DNA from 2 places in the Aliivibrio sp. SR45-2 genome. Region 1 is predicted to be linked to the other one. Evidence: predicted binding sites of a transcription regulator. Region 1 holds the regulator's gene; the other holds the start of a gene.
What was found. Region 1 encodes MetJ, which represses methionine synthesis genes. Its sites were predicted from a motif close to TTAGACNTNTANANGTCTAA; they were not measured.
Positions count from the first base shown of each region.

Region 1 (3,597 bases):
TTGAAATTAAGTCATAAAATCATCAATTAACCCGACATTTTTGTTGGTACGATCTGTAAGCGAAGACTATGAAGTTTGAGCTAGATCAACTATTATATAGTTTACTATTTTGAAACAATTCTCTTATATTTATTAGCATTCAGGAAAACCCCATGTCTGAAGATTTTCGCGAACAAGCTCTCCATTATCACGCTTACCCAACGCCGGGTAAAATTGAAATAGCACTGACTAAACCCGCCGATACGGTAGAAGACCTTGCTTTGGCTTATAGCCCAGGAGTAGCTGAACCAGTACGTGAAATCGCGAAAAACCCAGACGATGTTTATAAATACACATCTAAAGGCAACATGGTTGCGGTTATTTCAAATGGTACGGCTATTTTAGGCTTAGGTAATTTAGGTCCTCTGGCTTCAAAACCTGTAATGGAAGGCAAGTCATTACTTTTCAAACGATTTGCCGGTCTAGATTCGATTGATATCGAAGTGAAACACCGCACTATTGATGAATTTGTAGATACGGTAGCGAACATTGCAGATACTTTTGGTGGTATTAACTTAGAAGACATCAAAGCCCCTGATTGTTTTGAAATTGAACGTCGTTTAATTGAACGTTGTGATATTCCTGTATTCCACGATGATCAGCACGGTACTGCAATTGTAACGGCAGCTGGCATGTTGAATGCTATCGAGCTTCAAGGTAAGAAGTTAGAAGATGCGATCATTGTTTGTTTAGGTGCGGGTGCCGCGGCGGTTGCCTGCATGGAAATGCTGATTAAATGTGGCGCGATGCGCGAGAAGATCTACATGCTTGATCGTAAAGGCGTAATTCACACTCGTCGTGATGACATTAATGAATATAAACAACGTTTTGCGAACAACACAGATAAACGTACGCTTGAAGATGTTATTGAAGGCGCTGATTTATTCTTAGGGGTATCGGGTCCTAACCTATTGCCACCTGAAGCGCTTAAATTAATGGCTGATAAGCCCGTTGTATTTGCTTGTTCAAATCCAGATCCTGAGATCAAACCAGAATTGGCTCATGAAGTTCGGAATGATTTAATTATGGGTACTGGTCGTTCTGATTATCCTAACCAAGTAAATAACGTACTTTGTTTCCCATTTATCTTCCGTGGTGCACTCGATGTTCGTGCAAGCGTGATTAATGATGAAATGAAATTGGCTGCGGTTGAAGCAATTCGTCAATTAACGAAAGAACCTGTGCCTGTCGAAGTATTAAAAGCGGCGGGTGTTGATTCTTTAGAGTTTGGCAAAGGTTACATCATTCCTAAACCGATGGATCCTCGTTTACTTCCTCGAGTTGCAAAAGCGGTAGCACAAGCAGCGGTTGATTCAGGCGTCGCTCGTATTGAAATGCCAGAAGGATACATGGAAGCGTAAACTGCTTTTATATATTAATTAAAGTAAAAAGGCTTCCTACGTCATTGATGAGGAAGCCTTTTTATTAGGGGGAATTAAATTATGGGTTTACCACCAAGCGTTAACTTGAATACCACTAATGTATTCGTTGTTGTTTAGCACTATTGTAATACAGTCGGTAGAGTAAATTATCATTCGCTTTTAGAACTTGAACATGGCCAATTGGATAGGGTAAGTATGAGACAGAGAGGTAATGTAAAATTGAAATGAGCAGAAAAACAGAGGGGATAAAGAAAGTAGGAAATAATCGAAAATGTGATCTAGCTAATGACTGTTCTCATTAGCTAGGAGTTAATCACTTTTATTCTTCGTCGAATGCTTCGAATTCAATGCCCATTGCGGTCATTAACGCTTTTGCTTCTGTTGGAATATCATCAGGACGATCTTTACGTAAATCTTCATCTGTTGGCAATGGTTGGCCAGTATAAGCATGAAGAAACGCTTCACATAACAATTCGCTGTTTGTGGCGTGGCGAAGATTACTTACTTGACGACGAGTACGTTCATCCGTAAGGATTTGTAGTACCTTCGTTGGAATTGACACGGTAATTTTTTTTACCTGTTCACTTTTTTTACCATGCTCGGCATAAGGACTTAAATAGTCACCATTCCAATCAGCCATTGCTCACCTTCGTTCTAATATTATTGTTGTTTAAAATGCGATGAGCTAATTCTAGCGATATTTACGTCTATAAGCAAAGATATATAGACGTCTAGAAGTATTGACGTCTCATTTTGTGATGGTAAAGTAGAAGAATATAACTTATGGATTAGATTATACCACTGCATAGCAGTTTGGAAGGGAAATAATGAGCGAGAGAAAACCTGCAACTATTGCTGTTCGTACTGGCATTGAAACCGATTCACAACACAATGCGGTTGTGCCTCCTATCTATTTATCGACTAATTATAGCTTTCCAGAATTTGGAGATGTTCCAACGTACGATTACGCTCGCTCAGGGAATCCAACCCGAACTCAATTAGAAACAACATTGTCTGATTTAGAGTGTGGTGCGGGTGCGGTGGTGACGAACTGTGGCACTGCGGCTCTTAATTTAATGGTATCAGCCTTGCTTGGTCCTGATGATTTAATTGTTGCCCCTCATGACTGCTATGGCGGCACTTATCGACTCTTTAACACCAGAGCAAATAAAGGTGATTTTCAAACGTTGTTTGTGGATCAGTCTAATGCCGCCGCTTTAGATGAAGCGCTTGCTAAAAAGCCAAAACTGATCTTATTAGAAACGCCTTCTAATCCATTAGTTCGCGTAGTCGATATTGCCGAAATTTGTAAAAAAGCGGCAGAAGTCGGTGCATTAGTTGCGGTTGATAACACGTTCCTTTCTCCTGTATTACAGCAGCCACTGACTCTTGGGGCTGATTTCGTTCTTCATTCCACAACAAAATACATTAATGGGCATTCAGACGTTGTTGGTGGTGTGATCATATCTAAAACGAAAGAACATGCCGATGAATTGGCATGGTGGGGGAACTGCATTGGTGCAACAGGTACTGCATTTGATAGCTATTTAACCCTGCGAGGAATTCGTACTCTTAGTGCTCGTATGCGAGTGCATGAAGAAAATGCGATGGAAGTATTAAAATGCTTACAACAGCAAGAGTTAGTGGGAACGATCTATCACCCTAGTCTACCTGAGCACCCAGGGCATGAAATAGCAAAGCGTCAGCAAGCGGGTTTTGGTGCAATGCTGAGTTTTGAATTAAACGGTTCGTTAGACCAACTTAAAGTTTTTGTGAAAGCGTTAAAATATTTCTCTTTAGCTGAATCGTTAGGGGGAGTAGAAAGTCTGATTGCTCATCCGGGAACGATGACACATAGAGCGATGTCAGATGAAGCTCAGGCTGCTGCCGGTTTAGTGCCGACGTTATTACGTATTTCTGTTGGCCTAGAAGACAGTAGAGATTTAATCGCAGATCTTACACAAGCGTTTGCTGTGGCTGCAGAGGTGAAATAATGACAACGTCTTTGGTGCAACGTCAGTTACATAAATTTGGTGGCAGCAGTCTTTCTGATCCTGAGTGTTATCGCCGTGTGGCAACCATCTTAAAAGAATATTCAAACGAGCATGATCTTGTTGTTGTTTCTGCCGCGGGTAATACAACAAACCGTATTCTTGAATGGATTGATAACTTATCT
Region 1 covers NZ_CAWPRC010000150.1:118,093-121,689, reverse strand. Annotated here, with positions in the region: gene AACV33_RS09465 (malic enzyme-like NAD(P)-binding protein) at 153-1,400, shown strand; gene metJ (met regulon transcriptional regulator MetJ) at 1,741-2,061, opposite strand; gene AACV33_RS09455 (O-succinylhomoserine (thiol)-lyase) at 2,249-3,415, shown strand; gene AACV33_RS09450 (bifunctional aspartate kinase/homoserine dehydrogenase II) at 3,415-3,597, shown strand, end outside.

Region 2 (3,597 bases), on a different contig from region 1:
CCTTTCTCATCAAAGGCCATCACAATAACTGCCGCACCGTAACGACGAACCAACTTAGCTTGTTCTACAAATTTTTCTTTACCTTCTTTCAGTGAAATAGAGTTAACGATACCTTTACCCTGAATACACTTTAAGCCAGCCTCGATAACTTCCCATTTAGAGGAATCGACCATCACTGGAACTTTCGATATTTCAGGCTCAGATGCACATAGATTAAGGAAGCGAACCATACAGGCTTCTGATTCCAACATTCCTTCATCCATATTTATATCGATAATTTGTGCGCCATTTTCCACTTGTTCACGGGCAACACTTAACGCTTCATCGTATAACTCTTCTTTAATCAAACGTTTAAAACGAGCAGAACCCGTTACGTTAGTTCTTTCTCCAACATTTACAAACAAAGACTCTTTAGAAATAGTTAGAGGCTCTAAACCAGACAAACGACAAGCAACTGGAATATCAGGTAAAACGCGAGGCTTCACACCTTCAACTGCTGCTGCCATTTGACGAATATGTTCTGGCGTTGTACCACAACAACCCCCGATTAAATTTAAGAAGCCGCTTCGAGCCCATTCAGCTACGTGCTCTGCCATCTCTTCAGGAGAAAGATCATATTCACCAAACGCATTAGGTAAGCCTGCATTTGGGTGAGCAGAAACACTGCATTCAGAAATTCGAGATAATTCTCCAACATATTCACGCAACTCGTCAGGGCCTAAAGCACAATTAAGACCAAATGAGATTGGTTTTACATGGCGAAGTGCATTATAGAAAGCTTCTGTAGTTTGACCTGATAATGTACGGCCAGAGGCGTCCGTAATTGTTCCCGAAATCATAACGGGTAATGTAATACCCATTTCTTCAAAAACAGATTCAACAGCAAATGAACAGGCCTTCGCATTCAAGGTATCAAAAATAGTTTCGATAAGAATTAAATCAGATCCACCTTTAATAAGAGCGCGAGTAGATTCAGAATATGCTTTAACTAATCCATCAAATGTGACATTACGAAAACCCGGGTCATTAACATCAGGTGAAAGCGTACAGGTTCTATTTGTTGGTCCTAGAACACCCGCAACATAACGGGGTTTATGAGGTGTTTTGAGAGTCCATTCATCGGCTGCTTTTCTAGCTAATTTTGCAGCTTCAAAGTTAATTTCTGCACTTAGGCTTTCCATATCATAGTCAGCCATTGCAATCGTCGTTGCATTGAAAGTGTTTGTTTCAAGAATATCGGCCCCTGCTTCTAAATAGGCCAAATGAATATCACGAATTACACTAGGGTTTGACAAGACTAATAGATCATTATTTCCTTTTAGATCACAATGCCAATCAATGAATCTTTCTCCACGGTAATCATTTTCTTCAAATTTATATTCTTGAATCATGGTACCCATACCACCATCAATCAATAAAATTCGTTCTAAAAGCTGTTTTTCGATTTGATTTTTTATCATGCTTCCTGCCACGGTACTGCCTCATCCATAAACTTTCTTTTTACAATCCTATCACACATCGAATAGAAATCTAGACGTCTAAAATGGATTTATTTTAACAAAATAGAAATAATATTTGATATTTATCAAATTACGCGGAAAATGATATAAGTCATAGTTTGTTACATAAAATACATAATTAGAGGTTTAGTAATGTCCGTCTACAATACGCTCTGTTTTCTTGCTGCTGGAGCAATGTTAATTGCATTCTTCAATAGTAAAATAGGAAAAATGCAAACCACGATTGCCATTACCGCAGGATCAATAATGTTATCTCTTGCGATAATAATTGCGGGCCACAATGGCTGGTTCCACTTAAGAGAAATAGCAACTGAAACATTAACTGAAATAAATTTTGAAGATTTCTTGTTAAAAGGAATATTAGGCTTCTTGCTGTTTGCCGGTGGTTTAGGGATTAAACTCCCACATATGAAAGATCAAAAATGGGAAATAACTGTGTTAGCTCTCGGGGCTACATTATTCTCAACTTTCTTTATAGGTTTTGCTCTGTGGTTTATTTGCGGATTCATAGGTATTAATTTTGACCTTATCTATTGTTTGTTATTTGGCGCTCTTATATCACCAACAGATCCAATAGCTGTTTTAGCTATTGTAAAAAAAATGAATGCTCCACAACGTATTTCAACCCAAATCGAAGGAGAGTCTCTTTTTAATGACGGCTTCGGATTAGTTATATTCGTAACTTTATTTACAATTGCTTTCGGTAATGAAACTCCTACGGTAGGGAGTGTTACTTCGTTATTTTTCCAAGAAGCTATTGGTGGCATAATTTATGGTTTTGTTTTAGGTCTAGTATTCCATTACCTAATAAGCTCCACGAACGACCATTCGATGGAATTATTATTAACCATTGGTATTCCGACTGCTGGCTACGCTTTAGCTGATGTGATACATGTATCAGGCCCATTATCAATGGTTGTTGCCGGGATAATGATCGGAAACTGGACTCGTTTCATTGGTTTTTCAAAAGAAAGTGAAGAACACTTAGACCATTTTTGGGAATTAGTAGACGAATTTTTAAATGGCGTTTTATTCTTATTAATAGGTATGTCTATGCTGTTATTCAAATTCCACCAAGAAGATTGGATTTTAATGGCTATATCTATACCGTTAGTATTAACTAGCCGATATTTAAGTGTTTATGTTTCTTATATCGGATTTAAGAGATTTAGAACTTACAATCCATTATCCGTTAAGATCTTAACTTGGGGAGGTTTACGTGGTGGTTTAGCCTTAGCGATGGCACTTGCTATTCCATCTGGAATTATGGTTATTCCCGACAAAAACATTGATGTAAGAGAGATTATTCTTGTAATGACTTACTCTGTCGTTGTTTTCTCTATTCTAGTTCAAGGGTCAACTATTACTAACATGATCGAAAAAGCAAAATTATTAGAAAAAAATAAATAATAACATTCGAAGCATAGGCTATCCTATGCTTCGAAATTTATGACACATCCTACGATATGCATATCAAAAAACAATTCAAACACCTTCTTTTAATACATTTAACAATAGATATCACACTCAATACTAGTCTATTCTCAAGGACTTAATATGAGGATTGAACTATATCCACGATATTAAAATTCAGTTAACAACCGATTTAAACTATAGATAATAGTCTTAATTAAGGTTGTATCTGGAAAGATAAAACCGACTAGATAAATATTAAGGTTTCTCTTAGTAAAAATACTTATATATTAAAAATAAAAGATCATATTAACCTCTAATGCCGATCATTTAAGGTAAATATAATCGGTTGACTGACCCTTCTGAGCGGTCAAAATCCAAGTGAATTTAATGCACTTGGATTTTTTTATGGATGTATCTCAAGCTCTAAACGTGATTAATAACTGGAAGCCTAATAACATTGAAACCTTAAGTAATTTACTCCCTATCGAACTTATCGATGAAGCTTATTCTCTTAAGGAAACTGTTACGATGAGAAAGCGTAAGCTTTCTCTTGAATCAATGGTGTGGCTATCTATAACAACAAATCAATGAAAGACCTCGTTAATCAACTCGATATTGTTGATAGAACAGGTAAAGCCTATGTTGCTCCAAGTGCTCTTAT
Region 2 covers NZ_CAWPRC010000189.1:11,064-14,660, forward strand. Annotated here, with positions in the region: gene metH (methionine synthase) at 1-1,460, opposite strand, end outside; gene AACV33_RS18055 (cation:proton antiporter) at 1,653-2,930, shown strand; partial or broken gene AACV33_RS18060 (IS4 family transposase) at 3,342-3,597, shown strand, end outside.
Region 2: a site for MetJ is predicted at 1,523-1,542, ahead of metH (methionine synthase). Genes of this name have one in related genera too.